Regions from separate parts of the Spongiibacter taiwanensis genome, predicted to be linked through region 1. Evidence: predicted binding sites of a transcription regulator. Region 1 holds the regulator's gene; each other region holds the start of a gene.

The links. Region 1 encodes FNR, which switches genes on or off when oxygen is low (the NO sensors DNR and NnrR bind a similar motif). Its sites were predicted from a motif close to TTGATNNNNATCAA; they were not measured.
Region 2: NCG89_RS12310 (hemerythrin domain-containing protein) is a predicted target of FNR. The motif match lies at 4,772-4,785, and genes of this name have one in related genera.
Region 3: NCG89_RS07755 (OmpW/AlkL family protein) is a predicted target of FNR. The motif match lies at 7,055-7,068, and genes of this name have one in related genera.

What each region holds. Positions count from the first base shown of each region.
Region 1 is NZ_CP098455.1:3,532,282-3,542,925, reverse strand. It holds gene NCG89_RS16070 (hypothetical protein) at 14-373, opposite strand; gene NCG89_RS16065 (ankyrin repeat domain-containing protein) at 751-1,767, opposite strand; gene NCG89_RS16060 (hypothetical protein) at 2,005-3,045, shown strand; gene NCG89_RS16055 (acetyl-CoA hydrolase/transferase C-terminal domain-containing protein) at 3,047-5,170, opposite strand; gene NCG89_RS16050 (hemerythrin domain-containing protein) at 5,355-5,933, shown strand; gene hemN (oxygen-independent coproporphyrinogen III oxidase) at 5,936-7,333, shown strand; gene fnr (fumarate/nitrate reduction transcriptional regulator Fnr) at 7,472-8,224, shown strand; gene NCG89_RS16035 (Yip1 family protein) at 8,313-8,924, shown strand; gene ccoN (cytochrome-c oxidase, cbb3-type subunit I) at 9,137-10,570, shown strand; gene ccoO (cytochrome-c oxidase, cbb3-type subunit II) at 10,567-10,644, shown strand, end outside.
Region 2 is NZ_CP098455.1:2,676,355-2,686,998, forward strand. It holds gene NCG89_RS12280 (hypothetical protein) at 1-880, shown strand, start outside; gene NCG89_RS12285 (hypothetical protein) at 1,102-1,422, opposite strand; gene NCG89_RS12290 (histone deacetylase family protein) at 1,388-2,308, opposite strand; gene mtgA (monofunctional biosynthetic peptidoglycan transglycosylase) at 2,445-3,143, shown strand; gene NCG89_RS12300 (M23 family metallopeptidase) at 3,429-4,304, shown strand; gene NCG89_RS12305 (bactofilin family protein) at 4,202-4,651, shown strand; gene NCG89_RS12310 (hemerythrin domain-containing protein) at 4,871-5,428, shown strand; gene NCG89_RS12315 (acylphosphatase) at 5,451-5,735, opposite strand; gene yghU (glutathione-dependent disulfide-bond oxidoreductase) at 5,873-6,724, shown strand; gene NCG89_RS12325 (alpha/beta hydrolase) at 7,125-7,952, shown strand; gene NCG89_RS12330 (pirin family protein) at 8,036-8,947, shown strand; gene NCG89_RS12335 (sensor domain-containing diguanylate cyclase) at 8,959-10,467, opposite strand.
Region 3 is NZ_CP098455.1:1,671,794-1,682,437, reverse strand. It holds gene hemL (glutamate-1-semialdehyde 2,1-aminomutase) at 1-1,139, opposite strand, end outside; partial or broken gene NCG89_RS07785 (alanine:cation symporter family protein) at 1,187-2,125, opposite strand; gene hemJ (protoporphyrinogen oxidase HemJ) at 2,256-2,678, opposite strand; gene NCG89_RS07775 (chloride channel protein) at 2,851-4,284, shown strand; gene argC (N-acetyl-gamma-glutamyl-phosphate reductase) at 4,316-5,356, shown strand; gene erpA (iron-sulfur cluster insertion protein ErpA) at 5,447-5,800, shown strand; gene NCG89_RS07760 (GGDEF domain-containing protein) at 5,984-6,934, shown strand; gene NCG89_RS07755 (OmpW/AlkL family protein) at 7,131-7,829, shown strand; gene NCG89_RS07750 (anhydro-N-acetylmuramic acid kinase) at 7,844-8,962, opposite strand; gene NCG89_RS07745 (peptidoglycan DD-metalloendopeptidase family protein) at 8,962-10,236, opposite strand; gene tyrS (tyrosine--tRNA ligase) at 10,554-10,644, shown strand, end outside.

The DNA of each region.
Region 1 (10,644 bases):
GAAAGCCGGGCGTTCAATTCACCTGAGTGACCTGGTAGGACCAATCAGCAGCCCCATCACAGGGGTTTGCTACCACGGCGGTGCCACCGGGCCGCACTTTAAAGGGTTGCACCGACATGACTCTCGGCTCGGTGTCGCGGAGGTAACTGAACACACCGCGCACCGGCGTGCTGCAATGATTGATCACGGTAAAGCGGGTCGAGACTTTATCTGGATTAAAGTAGGCGCAACTCGAAAGGGCGTCCCCGGAGGCGTAGGTTTCAACCTCCCAATCGAGGCAAACATCACTGTCCTGACTGGGGGCGGCATAGGTCGCCGACGCACCGAGCAGTGACGCATATAGCAGTACAGCGGAAAGCATTATCTTTATCATAAGTCACCTGCCATTTCTGGTGGAGCTAAATCGGGTGAAGCCAATCTGAGCGCGAGGCTAACAGAGCTTGTATGACAGACGATAGGGATTTCGCGGGGACAGAAACAGTTCGTAATTCCACGCACCGAGCAGGAATGAACTTATAACAAATTGTTTTAATTATATTTTTTCAAAAGCAGACGACAAACAGGGCAAAAATGGATTTGCTGTAGTGTGACCGGCTTCGCAGCCTGCACACCTAAAATCATGCGGATTAAGATAAATGTTAGAGCCTGTCTGCCAGGCAGAAAGGAGGAAGACGGTGCCCGTCGACCTCCCTGTTGAGCATCAAAAACGCCGCCAGTCAGGCTTCAATATCAAGGGTTGAGGCAAACCGCTTAGATCACGGCACCATCCCGGGCCTTTTCGGCATTCAAGATCATCTGCAAGGCCTGGGTATAGTACTTGCCGCTTGAGCCAACCCGCGTAAGGTAAAAATTCAACTTCTCGATGGCCGCATCGGGCGACCCCACGGCCAATAGTGCCTCGCCCCAAAAATAGTAAAAGGAATCTTCCATTGCCTCGCCAAGACGATCCAACAAGTTGGCGTACAGCACGGCCTCAATATAATTCTCCGACTTGAGCGCCGAGGTGAAGGCCACAAGGTATTTGTCTCGCTTCAAACTTAGCGGCAGTTCGGCGTCTTTCTCCTCCACCGCTTCAAGTCGCGAAATCAGGGTTGCCTTCCGCTCGTTAATTTCGTACTTCGTCCGCAATGCTTTCAGCGCCTCCGGCTTGATGCCATTTTTTTCGGCGGCATAAGCGAGAATCGTTTTACCCTCGTTGGTGGTGGCAGAGAGTGAAGCACCTCGCTCAACCAGCAGCGTGGCCACTGCCGGGTCCTCCCCCGCCAGCGCAAGATACAGTGGCGTCATGCCGTGCTTATTGGTTGCCTCGATATCCGCGCCGGCATCCAGCAGCAACTCCACATGCGCCGCACTCCGATAGCGGGCCGCCATGGCCAGCGGTGTCCAGCCGTCGGCATTGCGGGTATTCAAATCGGCCCCGGCATCGATCAAGATTTTGACAACGTCCAGTGTGGCGTCGGTTCGCAAGGCACCGTTTAGTGGGCTCCACAATCCATAGCCCTTATCAACCTTAGCGCCTGCGGCCAATAGCGATTTCATCACTTCAATATGGTTGGCCCTGGCAGCCGAGTACAACGGTGTCGCGCCGCCCTCACTCAGCACATTGGGGTCATACCCTGCCGCCAGCAGGGCGTCTACCTGGCTATTGTTGCCCTCAATCGACGCGGTGACCAACGCAGGTTGGGAAGAACAACCCACCACCAACACGGAGAAACCAAGGGCAATGACAAACTTACTCAGGCGGGACCAGGACATCGAATAACTCATAACACTATCTCGTCGGCGTCAACCAATGGGAACAAAAGCACCACATTGGCAGATATCGTTATATGCCTTACTGCTGCAACTAGGAAGCTGTAAAAAGTAACCGCTAAGGCCTAGCGGCGCAAGGCAAGGGATGCGCTTGGCGCCGACAGCCCTTGCAAACGCGACCATCAGCCTTTACCGTCAAACCCTACCAAGACCCCCTGTTAGAATGATCGAGCCGACCGAGATCTCGCTGCAATGTTTTTCCGTTTGTTCCCATGTTTCGCCCTCTTGCTGCTCACCGCTGCGCTCAGCCTTCCGGCATTCGACACCCAGGCCCAGGGGCTGTCTCTGGATGCCTTGATGGAGGACGAAACACCGACAACGACAAACAAGCCACAGGTTCAGCAGCCTCCCGAAGCCGGGGGCTCCGGCGCATCGCCATCACTGGGCTTTGATGATATTTACGCTGGCAGAGAGCAAACCCGTCAGCAGCGCGCGATTGATGAACTGCGCGGCTTCGATCGCCGCCTGGCCAACCGTTGTGGCTGCGCCACCCAGGGCTGCTATAACTTTGCAGACCACCAGATCAGTCAAGCCAGCGTTATTGAAGCGGGCGAAAAGGCCGCCGCGCAAATGAATGGGCAACTGCGAGATGCCTGTGGCAAATGGCAGGCCGGGAGAAACCTATCCGCCCACGGCAGCACCGCCGTTGCCAGCCAGTTACGCTTCGCCAACGATGTCACCAAGGTACTCGACCAGCTCGATGCCTCCGCGACCGATATTCGCCGAAATTTGATCAGCAAGGACAAGGAGATCAGTCGAGCCATCGCGCAGCAGCAACAATCCCAGTCTAATTTCGATTGGGGTAAAGCGATGGCCCTCGGGGTGGGCGCACTCGCCGGGGGACTCGATCAATTGAGCAGTGAAGCCCAGGCAAAAATTTTAAGCTCCATTGTTGCTGACAGTTACGGCGGAGCCGAGGGCATGTCCAACTTGCAGGCCACCGTTAACTCCCTCTCTGTACCCTCTTCAGGCAATCTCGCAGGCAGCGCCGGTGGCGCACTGGGCGGCGGTTCAGGCGGTGGCGGCTCGGGGGGCGGCTTTGTCATCGACGAGCAGTTCCAGTTCAGCTGCCCCCACGGAGGCAACCACAGCGTACCGATCAAGGCTAAAAGCACTGCCTGCGGCCAGGCGATGCGGCGCTATGCCAAAGTCGCAGGCTGCAACCTGATCGACGACATGCAGTCTGCCCAGGACAACTACTATTCTGCCTGCGCATCGGAAATGTACGAGTAAGCTACCGGGCCAGCTCAAAGGCGAGCAGCTTCCTCAGCGCCCGAGCCTTTATGCCACTCTGATCAGCTGCATCTGACGTCAATCCGAGACAAGCCAGCACCGGCTCGAGCTCCGGGCTCCCGCGCTGGGGTGCAATCAGCGCCCGAACCTTCTCCCATCGCGATAAGCCGGCCACGGCTTTTAAGGCCCTGGCCGCCGCCAATTCCACCTCGGTGAAGTCGCAACCCAGCGGGTACGGTGGCAGCACGTCGCCGGCCTCCCGCACTTTTTGGCTCACCGACTCGGGAAGGTTATTGCGGCTGGCAACGGGCACCTGCCAGTCACTCGCCAACTTGCCGGCCGCTTTTGCCTCAGCCACCAGCTGCGGCTGGAAGCGGCTGTCTGCAACACAGATCAGCGCCTGAATGACCTCCTCATCGGTCTTTGAGCGCAAGCCCGCAATGCCGTACTCGGTGATGACAATATCGCGAAGGTGCCGGGGAATGGTGCAGCTGCCATACTGCCAAAGCACATTAGAACGGGCGTGTTTGCCCTCGCCCCGTACCGCCCGAATCATCAGAATAGAGCGCCCTTCCGGGAGCTGATGGGCCATCGCTACAAAGTTATATTGACCGCCCACACCGGATATCACCTGACCATTTTCCAGGGTATCCGACGACACTGCGCCAGTAAGCGACACATTCAACCCGGTGTTGATAAACCTCGCCCGCCGTCGCTGCTGGCGAAACAGCCGCGGGTTGGCATCGAGTTGGTTAATCTTGTCCACCCCGCACATGGCGATTTGTCGGCGCGCCTTGTTATCCAGGCCGCGAAGAGCCTCGTAGAAGCGGTCACTTCCCAGAAAAAAGCCGCCGTGAAGCACCGTGCCGTTGCGCAGTGACTCACCCACACAGGCTTGCATTCGCTTCTGGCTCTCAGGATTGGCCACGTTGGCACTAAATGCCTCGCCGTCGGCACCGATGATATGGCCCTCACGATACTGACAATCATCCCGAAAAACGCCGTGGTGTTGCAGGATAGCAAAGTCCTTGCCGCGCAACTCCCTGACCCCAAGGTCGGCAAGATCGCGAAATATCGAATCGGACAGCGCCTCGGGCTGACAGCGGCCATCATTCACCAGCTGCTGGAGCGCCCAAAAATCGTAGACCTGGCGGCGTAACACACCGGCGCTGAACAGCGCGAGAAAACCCTCCACAAACATTTCAGTGACGCCGTAAAGCCCCGCTTCAAAGGCTCGGGTTCCACCCACATTGGCGATCAAGTCGCCATACCGCTGGGTTGCCTGGAAGCGATCCAGCAACGCCTGGTATTTCGCGGACTCCCGGTGGCGCAGCAGCAGGCAATGCACAATGGCATCCCCCATGGCGCCAATGCCCAGCTGCAAACTACCCCCATCAGCCACCAGCGCGCTGGCATACAAGCCGATGGCGTAATCCGCCGCAGGAATGGGCGCGAGATGAGGTACCCCAAACAGCCCGTGACCGCTGAGCGGTTGTTTGACCAGCAGGTCAAACTCGCCCTCGTCCACATTGGCCTCGCCATGCATAAAGGGCAGGTCTTCGTGGATGACTGCCACCCGCAGTGGCGGGCGCCTCTGGGAGCGCAAGATATCGACCAACTCAGAGCTAGTATCTGGGTTGCAACTAGTACTCACCCGGCCGGGATAACCGTCGTCCCTGGCCACTAACTGCAATACCAGATTACAGCCTTGGGCAGCCACATCCCGGGCGGCAAAAGTGTAGTTCGAACTGATGTAATGCCGTTGGGCCAGCGGGTTTCCCACCTGGCTACCCGGCTTGAAATAAAACTCCTTCACACAGATGTTGCTCGGCAACGCCGCGTTGGCCAGATCCGTTATGTATTGGGGCTCGGTGTAATTGCCATACAGCCGATCAAAAACCGGATTCAGTAATCGCCCTGCCTCGGCGGATTTCTCCACAGGCCGCCCGAGAGAAAGCGCCGTTAAAATGGTCAACTTACGGTCAGGGAGGTTGGCTATCTGCCGGTAAAGGGCATCGATAAGTGCCACCGGCTTCCCGAGCCCCAGCGGCATAGCCACCACGATGTCACCCGGCAGTCGCTTGAGAATTTCTGCCACTGCCGACTCAATGTCCCACTCACTCACGCTTGCCCCCTTAGCCACCATCAGTTTCCCCCGGACTTCACCAGCAACAGCCCACTCCTTGACCCACATCAAGATCCCCCTATCAGTCCAGCGATAGGCTACACGCTAACCCCTCTGGCGATGAGGGGAACGGCCTGACCTCAGGGTTGCGCCTGGTCAACCGCAGTGACGTGAGGGTATCGAAATGCATCCAATGTTGAGTCGACTGGAGTCTGATCACCAGCGCATGCTGAAAATGCTATATACCCTAAATGCTGAGGTCAGCAAGTTCTATGGACTGCATCGAGGAAAAGCCGATGTGGATACCATTCTTTCCATTTTGGATTACATCCAGGTATACCCGGAAAAATGGCATCACCCGATTGAGGACATTCTGTTTGCCCACCTTGCCCAACACCCCCTGGCCGATCAACACGCCATTGCCGAGGTACAGCGGGACCACCAACGGCTGGAGGCCCTCAGTGATCGGCTCGTCCAAATTTTTGGCGAGCTGCGTTTGGCACAAAGCAAGGCAGGCCTATCTGTCATCCGCTTGTGCAAGCACTACTACACCCGCCAGATTTCTCATATTCACGATGAACGGCGCCTGTTTCTCGACGCTGAAAAAATGCTGACTGCCGACCAATGGCAGCGCATTGAAGATGAAATCGAACACTACCTGGACCAGGAGGCCATTGACGAGCGCGACGCCTATCTGGCGCTGCTTCGTCAACCGCAATCCGCCAGCTCGACTGCCACCACCGTTCATGAGTCCCGGAAATGACAATGCCCTCCCCCATTTCCCTGCAAAACGCGACGGACGACCTCACAACCCTGCTGCAACGCTACGCCGTCAGGGGGCCTCGCTACACGTCCTATCCCACTGCCCTCAACTTCAGCGACAGCTTCTCGGAGGCGGATTACCAGCGACAACTGCTCGACGCCAGAGCATCAACCTCCCCGTTATCCCTTTACGTACATATCCCGTTTTGCCGCAGTCTTTGCTACTACTGTGCTTGCAACAAGGTCATCACCAAGAATCGCGGCGCCGCACGGCGCTATCTTGATCACCTGCATATCGAAATCGAGTTACTGGCAAAGGCGATTGGCCGATGCCGCAAGGTCACTCAACTCCACCTCGGCGGCGGTACCCCCAACTTCCTCGATGATGCCGAAATGACTGAGCTGATTCATATGCTTGCCAGTCATTTCACCTTCGATGACAGCAAGCGCCGGGAATACTCGATAGAAATCGACCCGCGCACCGTTACACCCGAGAGTTTGGCCTTGCTCCGGGGCCTGGGCTTCAATCGGCTCAGCTTTGGCATCCAGGATACCGATCCCAAGGTGCAGCAGGCGATTAACCGATTGCAGCCCTTCGACGATGTCAGCGCCCTGGTCGAGACCGCCCGGGTATATCGCTTTCGTTCCGTCAGCACCGATTTGATTTACGGTCTGCCCCACCAAAGCCCGACCAGTTTTGAACACACCCTGAATGCCACCATTGCCCTGGCGCCGGATCGCATCGCGCTGTACCACTACGCCCACCTCCCCCAACAGTTCAAGTGGCAGCGGGCATTGGAAAAACACCCGATGCCAGACGCAAGCGAAAAGCTGGCCATTCTTCAACTGGCCATCGACCGTTTGACCCGGGCAGGCTACCTCCACATTGGCATGGACCACTTTGTTAAACCCGAAGACGAGCTGGCCATCTATCAACGTGAAGGGCGCCTGCAGCGCAATTTCCAGGGTTACTCCACTTGCATGTCGCCGGACGTACTGGCAATTGGTGTCTCGGCAATCAGCTCACTGAGAGGAAGCTACGCCCAGAATCATAAAAGTCTGGACGACTACTACGCTGCGTTAGCAGCAGGCAGGTTGCCCATCGCTCGGGGGGTATTGCTCAGCGCAGAAGATCAGCTGCGACGTTTCATCATTATGCAATTTGCTTGCAATCTAAAGCTCGACTGCAAGCTGCTGCAAGAGCGATTCCACGTGACCTTCGCGCAAAAATTTGCCGACCTTTTACCTGCGCTACGCCAACTCCAACACGATGGCATCCTGGATATCAGCCACGAGGATATTACTGTCACCGAGCGCGGCCGGCTGTTCTTACGCAATGTCTGCATGCTCTTCGACACCTCACTTACCGCTGACCAATCACGCTACTCAAAGGTTTTGTGACATAGCGAGTGGGTAGAAAGCGACGATGAAAACCATTCAAACAAATTTGGCCACGATAGATGGGGTGATGACTTGACCAAGTGCGCAAGCCCGGCGTTCAATGACACTTTGGCAGAGCAAACGTCATTGGAGGACGCCATGCGGCCGGCGCAAACATCCCAGCAATGTCCCCACAACCCGGCGGTCAGTTGCAGCAAATGTCGCCTCAGTGCGATTTGTTTACCCCTGGCCTTGGAAAGCGACGAAATCGTCAAACTCGACAATATCGTCCAGCGTGGGCGCCCCCTGCAAAAGAATCGTCACATCTTCCGCGAGGGTGACGAGTTTGGCTCGGTGTTCGCGGTGCGCTCTGGAGCGGTAAAGACCTACAGCATCACCGACGCCGGTGAGGAGCAAGTCACCGGTTTTTATTTCCCGGGCGAAGTCGTCGGCCTTGATGGCATCGGTCAAAATCGCTATGCCAACTCGGCAGTGAGTCTGGAAACAGCGGCGATCTGTGAAATTCCCTTCTCGCAGATCGAACAACTCAGCGGCCACATTCCCAATCTCCGCCGCCATTTCTTCAAACTGCTTAGCAGTGAGATTGTTGAGGACCAACGCCACATTACCCTGCTGAGTAAAAACACCGCTGAAGAGCGCCTCGCCTCGCTGCTGGTCAGCATTTCCGCACGCCAGGCCCGCCGCGGCCTGTCTTCCAGCGCTTTCCGTCTCCCTATGTCCCGGGCCGACATCGGCAGTTTCCTTGGCTTAACGGTCGAAACCGTCAGCCGGGTATTCAGCCGCTTTGCCAAACAAGGCCTGGTGAAGATCGACAACAAAGACCTCAGCGACCTCAACGTGGAAGGGCTTAAAGCGATAGCCAACGTTCACGACGAACACTGCGCCCGCTAACCTTCGGCGAGCTTGACGCAGATCAATATGCCGCACTGCACCGCCGGTATGCTGACTCCCTGAATCGATCATTTTCAGTGAGACCACCATGCCGCTTACCATCAGCAATCCCCTCGGTTTTCTCCTATCGCCCCGACAGCAATGGCAGCGCGTCGCCCAGGTTCGGGATACCCAATGGGTCGGCAAACTCGCCTATCCGCTGATTCTCGCCATTGGCCCCTGCCTGGCCTGGTACTACGGCAGCAGCGAAATCGGTTGGTCCGTGGGTGGCGGTGAGACCGTGCGCCTCACTCAACACAGCGCCACTCAGATCGTGGTCGCCTTTTACCTGGCCATGCTGGCGTCACTGGCAGTGATTGGTTATTTCATACACTGGATGTCCGCCACCTACGGCGCCACCTCAACCCCGCTGAAGGGAATCGTTCTTGCCAGTTATACCGCCACACCCCTGTTCGCTGCGGGCTTGATTGGCTTCTATCCGCTGTTCTGGCTGGACCTGGTGCTTGGCATTGCCGCATTGGGCTGGTCAGTCTACCTGCTGTATGTCGGTATCCCCATCGCCATGAGCATCCCTGAAGACCGCGGGTTCTTTTATGCCTCCGCGGTGATTGCCATTTGCATGGTCATCTTTATGGCACTGATGGGCGCAGTCGTCATCCTCTGGGATATCGGCATGATGCCGGTATTTACTCACCGCTAATCAGCTTCGTTTTTTCCACCGAGCCTCCTAGCGTGGGAAGGAGGCGTTCGCTGTTTCTTCACCAGCGGCACATTGCCAACCGTCTGCGACCAGCACTTTCATTGATCTGGATCAGCACCTCCCTGACCACCCCTTGGGACAATTATCGCAACACCATTACCGTCCCGGATTTACGTCCGGCTCACTGCAACTACAACGGATCGAGGGCAACCATGAGTTCAGCGCCTAGTCATCCAGTCTACAACTACCGCGTGGTCCAGCAATTCACCGTGATGACGGTAATCTGGGGCATTGTCGGCATGGCCGTCGGCGTACTGCTGGCGGCCCAGTTGGTCTGGCCCCAGCTTAATTTCGATACCCCCTGGCTGAGCTTCGGCCGCCTGCGGCCCCTGCACACCAATGCGGTTATTTTCGCCTTTGGCGGCTGCGCCTTGATGGCATCGTCATTTTATGTGGTGCAACGGACCTGTCAGGCCAGACTGATCTCCGACTCCCTGGCCGCCTTTGTGTTCTGGGGCTGGCAGTTGGTGATTCTACTGGCCGCCATCAGCCTTCCCCTCGGCTTTACCAGCGCCAAGGAGTACGCCGAACTGGAATGGCCGATTGATATTCTGATCACTGTCGTTTGGGTGGTCTACGCCATCGTCTTTTTTGGCACCATCATGAAGCGTAAAACAGCTCACATCTATGTGGCCAACTGGTTCTTTGGCGCCTTTATAGTGACGGTGGCGGTGCTGCATATCGTGAACAGTCTGGCGATCCCGGTGACCTTGACCAAGTCTTATTCCCTCTACGCTGGCGCCGTGGACGCCATGATCCAATGGTGGTACGGCCACAACGCAGTGGGCTTTTTCCTCACCGCGGGCTTTCTGGGGATGATGTACTACTTCGTACCCAAGCAGGCGGAACGCCCGGTTTACTCATACCGTCTTTCCATCGTCCACTTCTGGGCGCTGGTATCGGTATACATCTGGGCGGGCCCTCACCACCTTCATTACACTGCGCTACCCGACTGGGCCCAAAGCCTCGGGATGGTCATGTCACTGATTCTTCTCGCACCCAGCTGGGGCGGCATGATCAACGGCATAATGACCCTGTCAGGTGCCTGGCATAAACTGCGTACCGACCCCATCCTGCGGTTTCTCGTGGTCTCTTTATCCTTCTACGGTATGTCGACCTTTGAAGGGCCCATGATGTCGATCAAGACCGTCAACTCCCTGTCCCATTACACCGACTGGACCATCGGCCACGTTCACTCCGGCGCCCTTGGCTGGGTGGCGATGATCTCCATCGGCATGGTGTATCACCTGGTGCCAGTGCTGTTCAACAAACCCAAGATGTACAGCACTGGCCTGATCAACACCCACTTCTGGATGTCGACCATCGGCACGGTGTTGTACATCTCCTCCATGTGGGTCAACGGCATTGTTCAGGGCCTGATGTGGCGGGCCTACAACGCCGATGGCTCGCTGACCTACAGCTTCGCCGAATCGGTTCTGGCAAGTCATCCCGGCTATGTGGTGCGCCTGATTGGCGGTGTTATCTGGTTGGCCGGCATGATCCTGATGGCCTGGAATGTCTGGAAAACCATCGCTGCTGAACAATCTGAAACCGCTGCTGGCAAACTGGTGGAGGCGCAGGCATGAAACACGACGTCGTCGAAAAAAACATTGGCTTGATGATTGTGCTGATCATCGTCGCCATCAGCTTTGGCGCCCTG
Region 2 (10,644 bases), 860 kb from region 1:
GTTTGAAGCCATTGAGCCCGTGTTGGGTGGCTTTGAAAACGGTGGCGACCCCAGCATGGCAAGCCTTTCCGGTTTGCTTAGCCAATTGAGCGATGCCTTTTCTGACGGTCTGGCAATGGTCTTTGAAGCCGATAGCAGCGGCCAGCTTGCGGGTGCTCCGGTACTGGGTGGTTTGCTTACCACCATCGACGTTGCATTGATTGATCTGACCGCCACGATTGCGGCACTGGAGGGCATGGACACCGATGGCACCTCGGCGGGTGTTGCGACCACGTTGGACCACCTGCTCAACAATGTGTTGACTCAGGTGCTGCCCATTGCCCTGATTGAAGAGCAGGCCGGTGCGGGCCCCGTCATCAGCGGGCCAATCGCTGAAGCGGTTGCGGCAATCACTGGGCTGATTGGCGGCGACACCGGCGCTTTTGATGGCCTGACGAGCGGTGATTTTGCCAGCTTGTTCGAAGGTGGCCTGGAAGATCTGTTGGCTGGTTTCGGCGGTGGTGGTGAATCGCCGCTGGCGGGAACCCCCCTGGCGCAATTGCAAACCCTTGTGGAAAGTGCGCTGTCTGGTTCTCTGCCCGAGCTGCCTAATGACACCGGCCTAGAACCCATTCTTCAGCCCCTGACAGCCGTACTCGATGCGCTAATGGCATCTTCCGGTGAGCCCAGTGGGACGCCGCTGGACGTGATTCTTGGACCACTGGCTGCAGGCCTGGGTGGCTCGGCTGGTGCCGCCGGTTGTCCGGTGGCTGGCACAGGCCTCGATGTGCTCTGCACATTGACCCAGGGTTTGCTGGATAACCCCAGCGCTGACCCGGTTACCCTGCTGACCGGATTGCTCGAGAGTTTGCTCGGCGGTCTGGCGGGTCTGGGCAACTAAAGTAACGAATCCTACCCTTGGTTTTGCGGCCCTAGTGGCCGCTTTTTTTTGGACGTTGGATGCGCTGCTTGCTTTTTGGAATCCAGCCGGGTTGGTCGGGCGGAGCGACGAAGAGCGGAATGGGTCTGACGTCGGACGCGGCGCCTCCGGAGGACTCCGTGGATCCGTCATTCCGGACGCGTTGTTTGCGATCCGGAATCCAGGAGTTTTAAGCTCGAGAGTCACTGGGCCCCGGCTCGGAGGCCGGGGCGACGCTGAACAGAGATTGGTGTTGGAGTAAAAGAGTGCGCTAGTTGCTTGACGAGCGCCGGCGCCAAATCATGCTTTTCCAGCGTCCAGCGTCCAGCGTCCAGCGTCCAGCGTCCAGCGTCCAGCGTCCAGCGTCCAGCGTCCAGCGTCCAGCGTCCAGCGTCCAGCGTCCAGCGTCCAGCGTCCAGCGTCCAGCGTCCAGCGTCCAGCGTCCAGCGTCCAGCGTCCAGCGTCCAGCGTCCAGCGTCCAGCGAGCGCCTAGCGAAATAACTTCGCCGCCTCTTCCACCACAATGGCGTGGCGCCGGGCCAGGGCCTGGTGATCCCGGTCATAGCCTCCTCCGATCACAGTAGCGACCGGAATACCGCGTTGAATACAGCTTTCCAGTACGAGGGCATCGCGCTGGCGCAATCCCTCGAGGCTGATATCGATGAGCCCGAGAGGGTCCTCTTTATAGATATCCACGCCGGCGTCATACAGCACCAGATCAGGGGTAAGCTGATCGAGCAAACCAGTCAGCGTGGTCTCAACAATGTCGAGATATTCTTGGTCACCACAGCCTTTATTGACTTCCACATCCAGGTCGCTGGCCGCCTTGCGCGCCGGAAAGTTTTTGTCACAGTGGATGGAGCAGGTAAAGGCCCGGGGCTGATTGGCGAGCAGGGTGGCCGTGCCATCGCCTTGATGGACATCGCAATCAAAGATCAGCACATTTTGCGCTTTGCCCTGTCTCAGCAGGGCCTGGGCGGTGACGGCCAGGTCGTTAAACACGCAGAAGCCGGAACCAAAATCGTAGTGGGCGTGATGGGTGCCGCCGGCGAGGTGGCAGGCGACGCCGTGCTTGAGGGCCAGGTGGGCGGTCAGTAAGGTGCCATTGATCGCTGTGATGGTTCTTCGGGCTAAGGCCTCACTCCAGGGGAGGCCCAGGCGCCGCAGTGCACTTCGGTCAAGAGTATTGCCGAGAAAGTCGCGGATATAGTTGGGGCAGTGGCAGAGCGCCAATAGTTCGAATTTGGCAGCGGCGGGGCGAAAGTGGTTGTGCTGATGGAGCAAGCCGGTGTCGCGCAAATACGCCTGTAGCAAGCGGAATTTTGCCATTGGAAAGCGATGGCTTTCGGGGAAGGGAAAGCTGTAATTTGGGTTGCTGACAAGGGGAAGTGCGGTGCGATCGTTAAGCAAAGGGCGTATCCGGATGCTGGCAGAGGTTGGCTGGCGGTCCTGTTCAAATTCGGTTTGGTGTCATAGTGCATGAAGGGACTCCGCTAGAAAAGTGCCGCTTCGGGTCGGCGGCTGCCGTTTGAGAAAGGGAAAGGCTATGTGGGTAAGGTTGGCAGGATGGTGTGTGAAGGCAGTGCTGTTGGTGGTACTGCTCAGTGTGGCTTTGGTGTTGCCGCTGCGCTGGATCGATCCGCCCGGTTCGATGTTGATGTTGGTGCGCAGCTGGGAACACCGTGGTGGCAATTACACAGTCACCAAACAGTGGCGGGATTTGTCTGACATTCCCCGCCATGTGCCGCTGGCGGTTGTGGTGGCCGAGGACCAGCGATTCCTGCAACACGATGGGGTTGATCTGGCAGCCATTCGTCAGGCGGTTGCTGAACGGCGGTGGCGTGGTGAGTTGCGCGGTGCCAGCACCATTACCCAGCAGGTGGCGAAGAATTTGTACCTGTGGAACGGTCGCAGTTGGGTGCGTAAAGGCCTGGAAGCCTGGCTGGCAGTGTTGATTGATCTGTGCTGGAGCAAGGGCAGGGTGCTGGAGGTCTACCTGAATATTGCCGAGTGGGGGCCCGGGGTGTTTGGTATTGCCGCAGCGAGTGAGGCGCATTTTGGGGTAGATGCCAGACAGCTATCCCGCCAGCAATCGGCGCTGTTAGCCTCTGCTTTGCCGGGCCCGCTGATTTATCACCCCGGGGCGCCGTCGGCCTATTTGCAAGAGCGGGCCGCCTGGAACCTGCGCCAGCAACAGCACCTTGGCGGCGAGCGCTGGATTGGCGACATTTACACTTCGCGCTAATTCTCGTCTATTTGTTTGTGAGACATACAAATTTGCATCATTTGCCAACTAACACCATAATCGGGCCTTGCGTTGCGTAAGGGGATAAAAAAATGCGCAGCGGTTTGAGGGGACTGAGGCTTGCAATAAACCAGCTCGCGGGACAATGGACACCCGTCAGACGATAGTCAGAGCGCGTTTATAGCCTCGATAACGAGAAAAATGATGCGCGAGCACTACAGGGTCACAATAACAAGTTTTGAAGGCGCCCGGCATTACACTATTACTCAGCTTATGCGGCGGTTCATGGCGGGTATCGGTATCTTCCTGGCAACAACCTTCCTCGGCGGTTTTCTGATCATTTACTTTCTGTCTGGCAGGGTTGAGGCCCTCGGCGGCGACCTTCGGGATTTGCAGAATTACCAGGCCAAGATCAAGCTCGAAAACGAGGCGTTGCTAAAAGAGCAGCGTCAGTTGCAGGCCACGGTTGAAGAGAAGGCCGCAGCACTGTCGATGATGAGTGACGAGCTGGGTAATATCGAGAGCATGATGGGAATCAGCCCGGAACCGGAAGAGGCGCTCTATGAGCGTCTGGATACGGCCAGCCAAACAGCCCAGGAAAAGCGCTATATGCTTACCGCGATTCCCAGTGGCTACCCTCTGCAAGACCCCAGTGTCAGTAGCTATTACGGTATGCGTAAGCACCCCGTGCTCGGCACGATGAAGCTCCACGGCGGGGTGGATTTGCGGGCCTCTGAGGGCACGCCGGTTTACGCCACGGCCGACGGTGTGGTCGAGTGGTCCGGCAATCACAACAGTGGCTTCGGTAAGTTGGTAAAGCTGAGTCACAACTTCGGCTTTGCCACCCTCTATGGCCACCTCAGCAAGCCAATAGTTGCGGTGGGTGATTATGTTCGTCAGGGCGATCTACTTGGCTATTCCGGTAATACCGGGTTGTCCAGTGCGCCCCATCTTCACTATGAGGTTCGACACCTGCATCGGCGCCTGGCGCCCCGGGCATTTATGGAGTGGTCCTGGGAAAATTACGATGTGCTATTCACTCGAGAGGAAAAAATCAAATGGGATTCCCTGGCAAAAACGTTAAGAAAGACGACGGTGCCTCTGCGCCCAGAACGACAACTATCGCAGCTGGCACAAGCGTCGTCGGTGACCTCGAGCTGAAGGACAACTTTCATCTCGACGGAAAGCTTCAGGGGCAGTTGACCTCATCGGCTGATGTCACAATCGGTCGGTCTGGCAGCTTTAAGGGTGAGATCTCCGCCAAGCGAGTGCTGATCAGTGGCGTGATGGATGGCAAAATTGACGCCGATCGGCTGGAAATTGTTGCCACCGGCCAGGTCTCGGGAGAAATCCGGGTGCGGGAGTTTGTGATTGAGTCGGGTGGCCAGTTTGTGGGCGCCAGTCAGGTGAAGAAACATGAGCCGAAGCCGACCTCGCTGCGGGCAGTCGACGGCGGCAGTGAAAAGGAAGGTGCTGCCCCTGAGGCCAGGGTGGAACAGCAGTCCTGAGAAAACAGGATGTAGGTCATAAGGGGCGCCAATGGCGCCCTTTTTTGTGCTCGGCGATGAGGATTTTCTTCGCGAAGCTGAGCGCTGTGACGCATTTCCGGCTTTTTATGTGGCAAAGGGCTGATCTAGATCAAGCCTTTGCCTGTTAGCACTTGTCGCAAACCGCCCGAGAGATGACATTGGCGAGATCGCCAATCGCTTTCAGGATTTTTCGCAATCATGCCGGTTCAACAATTGCGCCAGGATCACGCCAACTTCTCCCGCGTCCTCGATATGCTGCAACGCGAGGTAGGCGGTTATGGCCAATCACTGCGTGATAGCGACATCGATCTGATCATGCAATCCATCGACTATATCCGCGGTTATCCCCAGCTGTTCCACCACCCCCTTGAGGACGCAGCCATCGACTATCTTCAGGCGCGGGAAGTGGGGGTGTGGGAGGAGTTGGAGCGCATTCGTCGTCAACACACCCAGCTCGAGCGTGAAACTTTGCGCCTGAGCTGGTTGTTCCAGCTGGTTTACAGCGACCACGTGGTGCCGATGGAGCGCATTAAAGAATGCCTGCAGCGCTATCTCGACTTGCAGTCAAAGCACATGGCGCGGGAGGAGGCGGCTCTGTTTCCACTGTTTGAAAACCATATTGATGATGCAGGCTGGCGGAAAATTCTGCTGGGAATCAGCCGGGTCAGCGACCCCTTGTTTGGTCATGCCGAGTGGGATGCGCAGACCAATTTGCGCGATAAGCTGGGGTTACCTCAGGTGCGCCGGGTCGACTGACGGGTGGCGAGCGTGTGGCTGCTCAGTCGACGGTGTAGTCCGGCTGCTGCGTGAACCCGGCCGGTGGCGGGGTTTGCTCGGAGCTGACCTCAATACCCGACACTGAGGCAGCCGGCGGCCCGATTTGGCAGGCCTTAACCAGGTCGTCCACCTGCTCGTTCGGGCCGCTCAGTAAGGCTTCAACGCGGCCATCAGACCGGTTCCTTACCCAGCCGTGCAAGCCTCGTTGGATGGCCTCGCGGCGCGTCCAGCCTCGATACCAGACTCCCTGAACGGTGCCGCTAATCAGCAGGCGCACGGTTTTCATCCTTATCTCCCTCAATTCCCGAAACCCTATTGTGAAGTAACAGGATATGGGTGCAAGTTGCACTGCCGGCGCCCCTCTGCGCACTATAAGGCCCTTAACGGTTAACGGGCGCTCGTGCTCGGCTGAAGGAGAAGAGTATGTCTGATGAGCAGCAAGGTGGGGCAGGATATGAGCCTCCCCGGGTTTGGCAATGGCAACAGGCCAGTGGCGGTAAATTCAGCAATATCAACCGACCGGTGGCGGGGGCGACCTTTGATCAGTCTTTGCCCAAGGGCAAGCACGACTTACAGCTTTATTCACTGGCCACCCCGAATGGGGTCAAAGTAACGATCATGCTCGAGGAGCTGCTGGAGTCCGGGGTAATCGAGGCGGAGTACGATGCCTACCCCATTGATATTAGTGAGGGGCAGCAGTTTGGCAGCGATTTTGTTGCCATCAACCCCAACTCGAAAATCCCCGCGCTACTGGACTGCGGTGAATCGCCGCCGCTAAGAGTGTTTGAGTCAGGCGCGATCCTGCTGTACCTGGCAGAAAAGTTCGGCGCATTTCTGCCGACGAGCCAGCCTGAGCGAGCGGCGTGTTTTTCCTGGCTGATGTGGCAAATGGGCAGTGCGCCATTTCTTGGAGGCGGCTTTGGCCACTTCTATGCCTATGCGCCAGAGAAGCTCCAGTACCCCATTGATCGCTATACCATGGAGGTGAAGCGCCAGCTGGATGTGCTTGACCGGCATTTGGCGGACAACCGCTTCTTGTGCGGCGAGAGTTATACCATCGCCGATATGGCGACCTATCCCTGGTACGGCGAATTGGTGCTGGGAAACTTGTACAGCGCCGGTGAATTCTTAAGTGTCGCCGACTATACCCATGTGCTGCGTTGGGCGAAGGAGCTTGGCGGGCGACCGGCGGTGCAGCGAGGGGCCAGGGTCAACCGCTTGTGGGGCGATGAAGCCACGCGGGTAGTTGAGCGCCACGGTGCCGATGATTTTTAGTGGGCGCGCTCAGGCTAGATGAGAAGCAAAAAAAACCGCTGGAATGCCAGCGGTAAGGTTGAGGTTGGGTGATTGAAGATGCGCCCCGCAGGAGCATCGCGCTCCAACAGATTGTGGTGGACTATTTACAACCTGTATGGAGGTATTCTTTTTATCAATATTTCACAGGCATGTCCAATGGTAAGGCGAAATAAGTGCTACTGTTTTTGAACAAATTCTATCTAAATCCCTGATTTTTTGACTCTGCAAGCAGCGCTTCCTGTAGTTGGCTTTTTGCTACGACACAATATTGATAAAAAGTATACTTGCCTGCGCGCTGGCCTGGCATCCGGCAGCTGAACCTGGCCGTACCAGTGGGGTTGTTAATGAGGCAGTTAATGTGGGCGCTGGGAGGGCATTGATGAAGGTATTTTTGGTTTTGCTGCTAGTTGGCGCCGCAGTCGGGTGTGCGGTGGTTGCCTCGGGAAAGCCCCTTCAGGTGCTGCGCGATCAGGCTTTTGTCACGCGAGGAGATCAATCCCTGACTGGCGATCTGTACTTGCCCGACAGCCCGGGACTGCGCCCGGCCATGGTGGTGGTTCACGGGGGTGGTTGGACTAACCGCAGCGGCGATATGACGGCAATTTGCCGGCGTCTGGTGAATGCGGGATTTGTGGTGTTTAACGTCACCTACCGACTGGCACCCGCGCACCGCTACCCGGCTCCCTTGGATGATGTTAATGCGGCGCTGGAGTGGATCTATGCCAATGCTGAGCGCTATCGCATTGATCCAGACCAGATTGGCGGTTGGGGATACTCGGCCGGTGCTCATCTGATTTTGCTGGCGGGCTTGGCGCGGCAGCAACCTCCTTTTCTCAGCAGCATTGTGGCTGGAGGCACGCCGGCCAAACTGACGGCCTGGCCCAAATCACCACTGGTGATCGAGCTCATCGGCAAGCCGATGGCTGAGGCGGAGGCGACCTGGCAGGAAGCCTCGCCGGTGAACCATGTTGAGGAAGATTCGCCTCCGGTATTGCTTTACCACGGCCAGTGGGACGCCCTGGTTCAGCCCGAACAGATGGAATTTATGCGCCAGGCCCTGGTGGCGAAAGGGGTACCGGTTGAGACCTATACCGTCCACCTGCTCGGCCATATCGGCACGTATCTACTCGGTGATGGGGCAGAGCGCCGCGGGGTGGAGTTTGCGCTGACCTCCGCCCGCGATACTATCCCCAGAGGCGCTGATTAGCGCCGCAGTGCGGCGCTATGAAGCCATAATCTGGCGCAGTGAAGTGCGAGGCGCGCTCGATAAATAATGATGGAGAGAGACCGATGAGCAATTTGGCAGATCTCACGGAACAAGGCTGTGACAGCCACCCCGGTTGCGACGCGCTATTGCGAGTGCTGTTGCCCAAGAGTAAAGACTTGGGCGGTTTCAGTGTGCGTCGCTCGCTGCCCACCGTGGGCACCCGGATGATCGGGCCGTGGGTGTTTTTTGATCACATGGGGCCTGCTGAGTTTAGCCCCGGTGAAGGTATTAGTGTGCGGCCCCACCCCCACATCGGTATTGCCACGGTGACCTACCTGTTCGAGGGGGAAATTTTGCACCGGGATTCCTTGGGCAGCTATCAGGCGATTCGGCCGGGGGATATTAACCTGATGGTGGCGGGGAGCGGCATTGTCCACTCCGAACGGGAGCGGCCGGAAATCACCGCCACCGCCCATCGCTTGCACGGTTTGCAATTGTGGCTGGCGCTGCCGGAGGACCAGCAGGAGGTCGCCCCGGCGTTTCATCATTATCCCTCGGCGGAAATCCCTGCGGTCGATGTCGACGGCGTGCCGGTGCGGGTGATGATGGGGGGTGCTTACGGTAAACGCTCTCCGGTGAAGACGTTTTCAGACACCTTGTACATGGAGGCGGATTTGCGCGCTGGTCAGCAACTGGTGTTGCCGGATGTGGCCGAGATGGGGGTGTATGTTGCTGCCGGCGCGCTGCAGATCGGTGAGCGTGAATTGCCGACCTTCAGTATGGGGGTCCTGTCGGGCGGCCAGGGTGTGGTGGTTACCGCGACCTCGGATAGTCGATTGGCTGTCATAGGGGGAGAACCACTGGGCAAGCGCGTGATGGAGTGGAATTTCGTTTCCACTGAGCAGGGGCGGATCGATCAGGCAAAAGCGGATTGGCAGGCGGGTCGGTTTGCCAAGGTAGTGGGTGACGAGGAGGAGTTTATTCCGCTGCCTTGAGGCTGCCTGGGTCAGGTCGCCTGTTGCTGGCGGTGGGTGGTCTGGCTGCTCTCGGTGTCGAGGTCATCAAAGTGAAGGGATAAATTTCGCCCGGCTTCCTTGGCGGCATACAGCGCAAGATCGGCACGCTTTAGCAGGTTGCGCGGGGGAAGCTCATCGCCGTGGCGGTGCGGGTTTTGGGTGGCAGAGCCGATGCTGGCGGTGATCGCGCTGGGTAGCGCGCTAATGTTTTCAATGTTGCGCCGCAAGCGCTCCGCCACGTGGCGGCAGGCCTCGGCATCGGTATGGGGCAAAATGATGGCGAACTCCTCACCCCCGTAGCGGGCGACCACATCCTTGGCTCTGGCACCGCCAAGCAGGGCATTGGACACCGCCTTGAGGGCTGCGTCACCTGCGGGGTGACCCAGGGCGTCGTTATAGGCTTTGAAGTGATCCACGTCGACCAGCAGCAAGGACAGGTGGCCGTTTGACGCGGTGGCCTCGGCTACCAGGCGCTCCAGCTCGACATCAAAGGCCCGCCGATTTCGCACCAGAGTTAAGGGGTCGGTCATGGCAATATCTTGAAGGTGGCGGTTGGCCGCCTCCAGCTCGTTTCCGCGTTGGTTGAGGGCGTTGATCGCCTCTTTCTGGGTGGTAATGTCCTGGATCTGTGACAGCAAGTAGCGGGGGCTGCCGCTGCGGTCGCGAACCACCGAAACGTTGAGCTGGACCCAGACCAGGCTCTCGTCCTTTCGGATATAGCGCTTTTCAATCCGATAGGTGTCTCGCTTGCCATCAAGTGCTTCGGTCAGTAAATCCAGGTCTTTCTGCAAGTCATCCGGGTAGGTAATGGTCTGGAAGTCGGTTTCGAGCAGTTCGGCGGTGCTGTAACCCACGATATCGCAGAGGGATTGATTTACTCGCAGCCAGCGCCCAGTTGGCGATACCAGGGCCATGCCGATGGCGGCATGCTGAAAGGCCGATTCAAACAACTCCATGTTCTCCCGCACCATCTGCATTGCCTGCCGGCGTCGTTCCTCGAGGTGATTGCGCTCGATGTTCCTCCCCAGGGCTTTGGCCATCAGCTCGATCAGCTCGGTATCGCCCTCGGGAAAAGGCGTGTCTCTGGGCTGGGTGTCGGTGAAGCAGATGGCGCCGTACAGACGGCCCTCAGTCCAAATTGGCGCAACCAACAGCGCTTTGGCCTCTGGCGAACTTAATGTGAAGCGCAAGGCGTTGCGGCCGGCATCTGGCACCGCCATGGTGGCCTGGGCGCTGACCAGCGGCTCCAGCGGTGTGTCGGCAATCAATATCTGGTCGTTGGGTTGTAGCTGGGTGTTGGCGGGCAGGCAATCGATAATGGTGGCGGTGTCGTCTTCGAGGCAGACCAGTAGCCCGGTCGACATGGAAAAGGCGCGCAGCCCGGTAGCCAGATAGTCGCTGAATAGGGCCTCTGGGCTGGCGTGATCGGCCAGCATGAGGCGGTGGAGATCCCGAAAATGCTCGGTCAATTGTGCAAGCTGGTCTTTGGGTTTGCGCACAGCGAATCGTTCCAGGGGTCGTTTCCGGGCGTTTCGGTTATCCAAGGGCGGCAGCAGGGCTAACGTCAAGAATAAGTTGTCCTCACTTTATCGATTTGTGAATTTCTTAACAATAGAGAAGCCCCTCAATTAACAAGGAATTGATGTAAATCTATGGGGTGGTTATTTTTTGTAGGG
Region 3 (10,644 bases), 1.9 Mb from region 1:
TTGAAGCGTCCGATATTGCCGGCCATGACTTGCTGATAGTTACAGACTTTTTCCTCTTCCGTGAAAAAGACGCCAAACATGGTGCCAACATGGTTGCTGGTCATGGCGATGCCAGCAGCGTCCGCCCGTTGGCGAAGCCCCTGAACCAAGGCATCGGTTTTTGCAAAGATCGGTTCGTAAAATCCGGGCTGGCGAATCTGCTCGATCATCGCCAGACCGGCGGCCATGGCCACCGGGTTGCCCGACAGTGTACCGGCTTGATAAACCGGGCCGCTGGGTGCCAATTGAGACATCACCTCTGCGCGGCCGCCAAAGGCCGCCACCGGCATGCCGCCGCCGATGACTTTGCCCAGGCAGGTAATGTCCGCGGTGACGCCGTAATAGCCCTGTGCGCCAGCCAGGCCCAGGCGAAAACCGGTCATGACCTCGTCAATAATCAGCAGGCTGCCAGCCTCGTCGCAGCATTGGCGCAGACATTCCAGAAAACCGGGGATAGGCGGCACGCAATTCATATTGCCGGCCACGGGTTCGACAATCACGCAGGCGACCTGGTCGCCGATTTCGGCGAATGCCTGTTTGACGCCGTCAATATCGTTGTAGCTCAGGGTCACGGTGTGCTCGGCCAGTGCCGCGGGCACCCCGGGGGAGCTCGGCACGCCAAAGGTCAGTGCACCCGAGCCGGCTTTAATGAGCAGTGAGTCAGAGTGACCGTGATAACAGCCCTCGAACTTGATGATTTTGTCTCTGCCGGTGGCGCCCCGGGCCAAGCGAATGGCGCTCATCGTGGCCTCGGTGCCCGAGTTGACCATGCGCACCATGTCCATGCCGGGCACGATGTCGCAGAGGGTGTCGGCCATGCGGGTTTCAATTTCGGTGGGCGCGCCAAAGCTCAAGCCGTTTTGTAACTGTTCGGTGACCGCCTTGATAACCGCGGGATGGGCGTGGCCCAGAAGCATTGGTCCCCATGACAAGACATAGTCAGTGTAGCGCTTGCCATCGGCATCGAAGATGTAGGGCCCCTGGGCCTTTTCAATAAAGCGTGGGGTTCCGCCAACCGCTTTAAATGCGCGAACGGGCGAATTGACGCCGCCGGGAATATGTCGCTGGGCGGCCTGAAACAGAGCTTCGTTGCGGGACATGCTGACTCCTGACTTTTTGCGAGGGCTCATTATCCCGACAAAGGTCGTTACTGGCCATCCCCGTCGGCAGAGAAGTAAGCCTGCCGAGCGCGATTGACCCGCGGGGCCAGCAGCAGGGTTGAAACCATGGTGGGGATCGCCATCATGCCGTACATGCCAATCACCAGGCCGTTAACCAATTCCAGGGAGACCGTCGCTCCGGCGATGATTAACAGCAGGTAGGCGGGGGTGTAATAGCGCTGACGATGGGCGCCTAATAAAAAGCCGGTGCATTTGGCGCCGTAGAACCAGAATGACACGATGGTGCTGAAGCTGAGCAGCCCCACCATGATCAGCAACAAAATATCGCCGGTTTTGGGAAATACCTGAGCGATGGCGTTTGCGGTGAGAGTGACCCCGGTCACGCCGTCGGTGCTCTGCCAGGTGCCGGTCAGGAGGATGATCAGAGCGGTACAGGTGCACATGAGCAGGGTGTCGATGACTGGGCCCAGCATGGCCACCAGGCCTTCGCGAATGGGCTAGTCGGTTCGAGCTGCGCCGTGGGCCATGGATTCGGTGCCGATCCCTGCTTCGTTAGAGAAGGCGCCCCGGCGCACGCCGATCATGATGGTGCTGCCGAGGGTGCCGTCAACAACCGCCTGACCGGAAAATGCGTCGCTGACAATCAGGGCGGTTAACCACATCCAAAACACCGCGCCGGGACCGACGGTGCTGATCGTAATCGCGACACCGGCAATATTGCCCAGCCCCAAGGTGCTCGATAGCGCGGTGGATAAAGCCTGGGCGTGGGACACATGGCCCGGGTCCTGCGGCCGGTCGAACTTGCTGCGCAAGAAGTTAATGGCATGAGGGAAGTAGCGAAAGCAGGCTAGTCGAGAGTAACAGGTCAGAAACAGACCGCCGCCCACCAGCAGAACCACCGTGGGGGCGCTCCATATAAAATCTGCAAACCCGTTCAGGGCAGATTCCAGGATGCTCAGTGACATTTCAGCGCCCGGCTCCGCGGGACGGCCCTACGGTAAGGCGCGCTGCAGCCTCTCGTCTTCGACATGTCATGGCGGCTAAGCTTATCCGTCTGGCGGCTGTCATTCGAATTGCCAGTCGGCCACCCGGTGCTTAAAAGGGTTTAACCACCACGAGAATGACAATGCCCACCAGTGCCAGCACCGGGGCCTCATTAAACCAGCGGTAAAATACGTGGCTGCGGCGATTGGTATCGTTGGCGAACTGACGTAGCAGTCGGCCGCAGACATGATGGTATGCAATCAACAGTACGACCAGGCCAATTTTGGCGTGGAACCAACCGGCCGAAAGGTAATAGTCTGGTGCCAGTGCAACCATCCACGCTCCCAGAATCAGGGTAATGAGTGCAGAGGGGTTGGCAATACCACGGTATAGTTTGCGCTCCATCACCTTGAAGCGCTCCCGGCTGGTCAGGTCTTCAGCCATCGCGTGATAGACAAACAATCTCGGTAAGTAAAACAGTGCCGCAAACCAGCAGACCACGGCAATAATGTGAAAGGCTTTCAGCCAGAGCATGGCGCGCTTCCTTGAGTGATCAATAATGCTCAGCGGTTCGGGCGCTACCCGCGGGGCACTGGGGCAGGGCGGTAAAATAGCATACAATGCGTGCTTTGCCTTCGTGGGCGCCGCCCACTCGTCGTTATTTGAATCGTCTCCGCAATTCTCCTTTGACAGGACACTGGCAGCAATGAGCCCAGAAGTACGCACCCGTGCGAGGCGGCGGCTGCGGTTATGGTGGTTACTCAGTCATCGCCGCACCCGTCGCCAGCTCGGTACCCTCGAAGATTGGAAAACACGCCTGGTGTTCTGGGTGGGGGCGCTGACGGTCGGGTTGGTGATTCAGGGTTTTGCCTGGCTTTCGGAAGAGAGCTTTGAGGTTTTTCATCAGGTTTTTCAGCGCTATCCGTGGCATTTTTTGTGGATCACGCCGCTGGGTTTGATGACCATCGTTGCAATTATGAATCGTGGCGGCAAAGCTGCCAAAGGCAGCGGTATTCCCCAGGTACTTTTGGTTCACAAGCAGAGCTATCACTGGCTTAGAGAGAGTTTTCTTTCGCTTCGGGTTGCGCTGCTCAAGGTCTTCTTAACCTGCTTCGGGTTGCTGGTGGGCGCGACGGTTGGCCGCGAGGGTCCCAGTGTCCACGTGGGCGCCGCGCTGATGTACAAGTTTGGTGTCTGGGCGAAGCTGAAGCGGCGGCAGGTTGAGAGTGGCTTGATCGTGGCAGGTGGTGCCGCGGGGGTATCGGCGGCATTTAATGCCCCGTTGGCCGGGATCGTGTTTGCGGTAGAAGAACTGCAGCAGTCGATGGAAGCGCGCAGCTCGGGGACCTTGATTCTGGCCATTATCCTTTCTGGGGTGGTGGTGCTGGCGTTTGCCGGGCACTACAGTTACTTCGGCGTGCCCGATGTCAGCGCCATGAGCTTTGATCACTATCCCTATTTGATTATTACCAGCTTATTCTGCGGGTTGTTGGGCGGCCTGTTCAGTTTTGCGCTGGTTGAGGGAAACCGAGCTATTGCGCCACTTATCGCCAGGGCGCCGATGCGGGTTGCCCTGGTGATTGGCCTGATATTGGCCGCCATGGGCATCGCCTCGGGTGGACTCACCATGGGAAGTGGTTATCTGGAAGCCAAGTCGCTGCTGGCGGGCGAAACCGAGGGAAGTTGGTACACTGCTTTTGGGAAAATTGCGGCGACCGCGCTGACCTACCTGAGCGGCATTCCAGGTGGGATTTTTTCCCCCAGCCTGGCCTCTGGTGCTGAGCTGGGTGCTGCCATGGGGGCGCTGTTTAGCGATGTGTCGCCAGTGGCACTAATTTTGGTGGGTATGGCCAGTTACTTTGCCGGTGTGGTGCAGCGACCAGTGACCGCTTTTGTGATTGTGTTGGAGCTCACCGGCAATAATCATGATATTTTGCCGGCCTTGATGGTGGGGGCATTGGTGGGTTCAGTGGTATCCAAATTGGTGATGCCGGAGCCGATTTACCATGTGCTTGCCCGGGACCTGCTGCGGGGGTGGGAAGCCATGATGAAACCCCGTGAGCCGGAAGCGGGTCAGAGCAGTAGCGATGCGGCGGCGCTGGAGCGAACCGGCCCCCAGGTCTTGGATCGAGATAAATGAAACCCTCAGGTGGGGAACGGAGGACAGTACAGTGCTGAAAGTTGGAATCGTTGGCGGTACCGGTTACACCGGTGCGGAATTGTTGCGATTGATTGCCGCTCACCCCGATGCCGAGGTGGCAATGATCACCTCCCGGGCGGAAGATGGTGTGCCGGTAGACGAGTTGTTTCCAAGTTTGCGGGGCTATGTGGACCTGCGCTTTACCGTTCCAGATGTCGCCGCCCTGTCCAGCTGTGATGTGGTGTTCTTTGCGACGCCTCATAATGTGGCGATGAACCTGGTGCCAGAGCTGCTGGCTGCCGGTACCCGGGTTGTGGATTTGTCGGCAGACTTTCGAATTCGCGACGCGGCGTTGTGGTCGAAGTGGTATAACGAAGAGCACTTGTGCCCCGACGTGCTGGCCGAGGCGGTATATGGTCTGCCTGAGACTAACGCCGCTGCGATTGCCGACGCCAAGCTGATTGCGTGTCCCGGCTGCTACCCTACTGCGGTGGAGTTGGGCTTCATTCCTCTGCTGGAGAGCAAACTGGTTGATCCAAGCCGGTTGATCGCCAGCGCTGCCTCCGGGGTCAGCGGGGCGGGCCGGCAGGCAAAGGTTGACAATTTGTTTGCCGAACTTTCCGAGAGCTTCAAGGCCTATGGTGTGGCCGGACATCGTCACTTGCCTGAGATCGAGCAGGAGCTGATGGTCGCCGCGAAGGGGCCGGTATCACTGACCTTTACGCCGCACTTGCTGCCCCAAGTTCGGGGTATTCATGCCACATTGTTTTCCGAGGTGAGCAACCCTGACACCAGCGTCGAGCAGCTGCAAAGCCTGTTCGAAGAGCGCTACGCCAATGCGCCCTTTGTCGACGTCATGCCGCCGGGTAGCCTGCCGCAAACCCGCACGGTGCGCGGCGCCAATATGTGCCGGATCGCGGTGCACAAACCCCAGGGGCGCAACACGGTGGTCGTGTTGTCGGTAATTGATAATCTGGTCAAAGGCGCCTCCGGTCAGGCGATCCAGAATATGAACATCATGTTTGGGTTGCCGGAGACGGCAGGGCTTCAGGGTGTGTCGCTGCTGCCCTGACCGGCGGCAATTCTTGATCAATTTGCTCAGGAATACGATAATTTTGGCTAACGTCGCTTACAGCGGCCCGTTAGAAATAGAGGTGACATTATGTCTGCGGTTGAGCAATTTACGCCCACCGTACTGGCGTTAACAGAACGTGCGGTAGCCAAGGTGAAAAGCCTGGTTGAAGAGGAAGCCAATGACGAGCTGAAATTGCGGGTCTTTGTGACTGGTGGTGGCTGCTCTGGCTTTCAATACGGCTTCACCTTTGATGAGCTGGCTGACGAAGACGACACCTTGATTGAAAAAGATGGGGTAACGGTGTTGGTGGACCCGCTCAGTTATCAGTATCTCGAGGGCGCCCAAGTGGATTACACCGAGGGCCTTGAGGGCTCTCGGTTCGTCGTCAGTAACCCGAATGCCGCCACTACCTGCGGTTGTGGCTCGTCTTTTTCTATTTAACCTGCCGCTACTCACTAGTCTGCCCCCACTGCGGGGCAGCGCTTCCCTCCTGACGTACTGATCACGTCATTAGTAGAATTACTCACTGCACTCTGCCGCGTTCTTGCAATAATGGACCGTAGTTTGTTGCTCGGCAAAGGAGCGTGTCGGCGATGTAAACTTGCGTCTACCAAGGGGTTCGCCATGTTGCGACATATCATGGACACTCTGTGCACCGAAAGCACCGGCCACGTGCTGATCGTCGATGACGACGAAACAGTTCTGACCGCATTTTCAGCGGTGCTGGGTCAGTGCCAGAAAATTTCAGTCGCCCGCAGCGGCCGCGAAGCCCTCGAGCTGTTATCACCCGATATTGACTTGATCCTGTTGGATTATCGACTGCCGGATATGGACGGTCTGGAAGTGTTGCGAGCAATAAAGCAGTTTCGCGAACGGACGGGGGTGGCGGTCATTATGATTACTGCGGATAGCGATGAGGTGCTCGAGTGTGAAGCACTGCGTCTGGGGGCTATCGACTTTTTGAGAAAGCCCTTCTCGTCTGCGGTGTTGCAAGCCAGAGTGGCTGTTCACCTTGAGCGCCGCCAATGTCTCAAGCAGATACTGCAAATGGCGCAGCACGACGAGCTCACGGGCAGCTTGAGTCGCCGTGCGTTTTTTCTTGAAGCTGCGCGTGAATTCAGCCGGGCAAAACGGCACGGTACCGGGTTCAGTCTGCTCTACTTCGATCTGGATAAGTTTAAGGCGATCAACGATAACTTCGGTCATTCTGTAGGCGATCGTGTGCTGAAAAGCTTTGCGCAAACGTGTATGGCTCGCAAGCGGGAGCACGATCTGTTTGGCCGAATTGGTGGTGACGAATTTGTGATGCTATTGACCCGGACCAATCTGGCCAATGCGCGTACGGTTGCTGAGGATATCTGTAGGCTGGCAAACAAGGTGTCAGTGGCCGTGGATGAGGGGTTGGTCGTCCAGCCCTGCGTGTCGGTGGGAATCTCCGCAATGCGCCTGAGTGACACGGCGTTGGAGGATGTGGTCCACCGTGCAGATATGTCGGTATTTGATGGCAAGTCATCTGCGGTGAGCTCGGAGAATACTGTTTCGCGTGCGCGGACCAAGGGCTCCAACCTGCACTGATTGCCCCCTTCTAGCGATTCCTGTGGTCGTCAGCTTTCGGGTGTGGATAACTCTCGTCAAGATTTTATGCGGCAGCGCTGATTCTGCGAAATGCCGCTGACTCCATTTTGTTGCAATCCGTTAATCCAGATCAATTTCAGGAGTGTCGCCCCCGGCTTAAATGGCATCAGGTCATTTTCGAATCTGAGGAAACACTATGAAAACGATTATTATCGCGACTCCCCTGACCCTTGCTCTGGTTCTGGGAGCACAGGCTTCTGCAGCGTTTGAAGCGGGGGATATTCTGGTGCGAATAGGTGCAACCACTACCGATCCCAGGGAGTCCAGTGAAGAGGTTGAACTCAATCGGTCTATTATCAGCCTGAGCGGCGGACGATCCGGGATTGGGCTAAACAGTAACACCCAGCTGGGCGCGAACATTGAATATTTTCTAACCCCGCAGTGGGGTGTCGAGCTGCTGGTCGCAACCCCTTTCGAGCACGAGGCGGAGGGAACTGGTGAATTGCAGGGGCTGACGATAGCCGAGTTTAAGCACCTCCCGCCGACACTGAGCCTGGTTTATCACCTTCCGCGCATCGGTCGCGCACAACCCTATGCTGGGGTTGGGCTGAACTACACCTTCCTTTTTGACGAGGAAATCACCGCCGAGGCCGATGCTGCTTTTGCTGGACTGGGCTTAAATGATGGCAAATTGAAACTTGACGACTCGTTCGGTGTGGCCGTTCAGCTGGGAGTGGATTTTCATATCGATAATCACTGGCTGGTGAATGCGTCAGTCAGGTGGATTGATCTGGAAACCGATGCAGAGATACGTTTCGCTGGCGGGAATAAAGTCACCAGCACCATTGAGGTTGACCCCTTTGTCTACACCCTGTCGGTCGGGTATCTGTTCTGATTTCGCTGGGGTAATCAGGCGGGGTAGATTGCGCCCAAGATGCGTTGGCCGCGGGCGCCGGTAACCGCTGGCACGTTTCCGGGTTGGCCTAACAGGGTTTGTCGGGCGAGCCAGGCGAATGCGCAGGCCTCGACCCAGTCTGGATCAATGCCGAGTTTGCTGGTGGTCGCTATTTTGCAGCTGGGCAATTGTTGGTGTAGCGCAGCCAGCAGTGCCCGATTGTGCGCCCCGCCGCCGCACACAAACACTTCGGTGGTTGCCGGGGCATGTTGCTTGATTGCCAGGGCAATACTCTTTGCTGTGACCTGCAATAGGCTGTGCTGAACATCTTCGGGATTGAGTCGGGGCAGGGTCTGGAGAATGGTGTCGAGGGCGGCTGGGTTGAAGTCTTCCCGGCCAGTGCTCTTTGGGCCACTGGTCGTAAAGAAAGGTTTGTCGAGAAACGCAGACTCGAGCTCAGCAATTGGGTTGCCGCTGGCCGCCCATGCGCCGTCACGGTCGAAAGGCTGGCCTCGGTGTTGCTGAATCCAGCAATCCATCAAGACATTGCCGGGGCCTGTGTCGAAGCCGCTCACTCGGCCATCACCGGTGAGTACGGAGATATTTGCCATACCGCCGATATTCACAATCACGCGATTGACCCCGGTCTTGTGCATCATTGCGGCGTGAAACGCAGGGACTAGTGGCGCGCCCTGCCCGCCAGCGGCAATATCGCGGCGGCGAAAATCAGCTACCGTGGTGATGCCACTAACTTCGGCTAGCGTATTGGGGTCGCCAATCTGCAGCGTAAATGCCTCCCCATGAGGGGTGGTGGGTGCCGGTGGCCGATGGCGAACGGTCTGACCATGGCTGCCAATAGCGCGAACCTGAGTGGTGTCGATCTGCGCTTGCTTGCATAACTGCATCACACAGTCGGCCATCGCGAGTGCGAATAGACGGTCAGCGCGTCCCAGGCGGTCGATTTCGTTGTCGGTGCCGTGGCAAAGCGACAGCAACTCGTGCTTGAGTGGTGACGGGATGTCGAGGCAGAGGTGGTGCTTGAGAGTGAGTTGGTCGTTGTCGAAGGACACCAGCGCGGCATCAATACCGTCCAGGCTGGTGCCCGACATCAGGCCGATGTAGAGCTCAGGCATTAACCTGCATCGCTACCGGAAGTGTAATTCCGTTGGGCGGCGTAGGTTCTGAGCTGCATTTGCATGCCGCTGATTTGCTGCTTGAAGGCCGGCATTTCGCCGCTGCCAACCCGGGTCGGTGGAGGCAGTTTGTCGACGATGGTCGCTGGATTGCGGTGTACGCCATTCATCAAGAATTCGTAGTGCAGGTGCGGGCCGGTAGCATAGCCAGTGGAGCCCACCCAGCCGATGGTTTCGTGTTGCCGCACCCGGGAGCCTTTTGAGACGGCGCGTTTGTGCAGGTGCAGGTACTTGGTCACGTAGGCTTCGCCATGCTTAATAAAGACGTAGTTACCATTGGCCTTGGAGTAGCCTGATTCTATGACGCGACCATCGCCAGCGGCATATACCGGTGTGCCGCGGGGCGCTGCATAGTCAATGCCCCGATGAGGGCGAACGGTTTTGAAAACCGGATGCAGGCGCTTCGGGTTAAAGCCGGAGCTGATGCGGGTAAAGTCGAGGGGCGCACGGAGGAAGGCTTTGCGCATGCTTTCGCCCTTCTCGGAGAAGTAGTCGACTTCGCCTTCATTATTGATATAACGATAAGCTTCAAAGGAGCGCCCTTGGTTGAAGTACTGGGCGGCCAGGATTTGGCCGCTGCCGAGGAGCTCACCATTGAGGTAAAGCTCTTCATAAATGACTATAAAGTAGTCATCCTTGCGAACGTCGTAGACGAAATCCAGCACGCCGCCGAAAATGTTGGCCAGCTCCATGATGATGCCTTGCCCAACACCCGCCTCATGAGCAGCCTTGTAAAGGGAGCTGGTGATGGTGGCGCTGGCAACGCGTTGCCGGACCTCCGGGGTTTCTGCCAGCTCGGTGGTGCTAAACCCAGCGACGCTGCGCTCAAAGACCAGGCTATTTAGCTTGTCGATCTGAAAGCTCATGGCATCGAGCTTGCCATCGTCATTGATTTGAAATGACAGCTTTTGGCCGGGGCGAATTTTGCTGAGGGCGCTGGCCTTGGAGGCGCTGCTAAGTAGCTCGTGAAGGTCTTGGGCGGTAAGGTTGGCCCGCCCAAAAATAGCCGACAGAGAGTCGCCGGGCTTAACCGTGATATCCAGCCAGGGCTTTTCGGGCTCGACCTCTGCGAGAGGTGCCTCGTTAATCGGGCTCTGCGGGCGGATCGGGCTGAGCTCAAGGTTTAGCGGAATCGCGGTGCGTTTTGCTTCGGCATTTTCGCCCGGCAAAAGTAAAAGAGCGATGCCCACCGCAATCAGGGTCGATGCGGCCAATGCGAGGTGGTGTCGCGGGAATTTGGCGGTGGACGGTTTTACGGCGTGCCGCTTTGGTTTCCAGTTTCGCATAGTGTTAGAAATGTAAATTTGTCACAGTGTATAAATTTCGCGCAGTATAGCAAATTACCATTGGGACAAAAGCCCGTACAAACCGAAAGTTAATGTGATTTCTAGCTAGCATGGGCCGCTAAGGCTTGGCTGTGCTTGCTTTTCGAAGTCGTTGTTGTATCTTGCCCGATCTCCAAATCACTGATTGGCCTCAGATTGCGGGCCGAATTTCGGTAGCGCCGAAATATAGAAGAAGGTAAGACGATATGACCGGGCTGGATACGGGCTTTGTGGCGGATCTCGAGGCGAGAGGCTTGATTGCTCAAATGACGGGCGAAAATGGCCTTGGAGAGTATC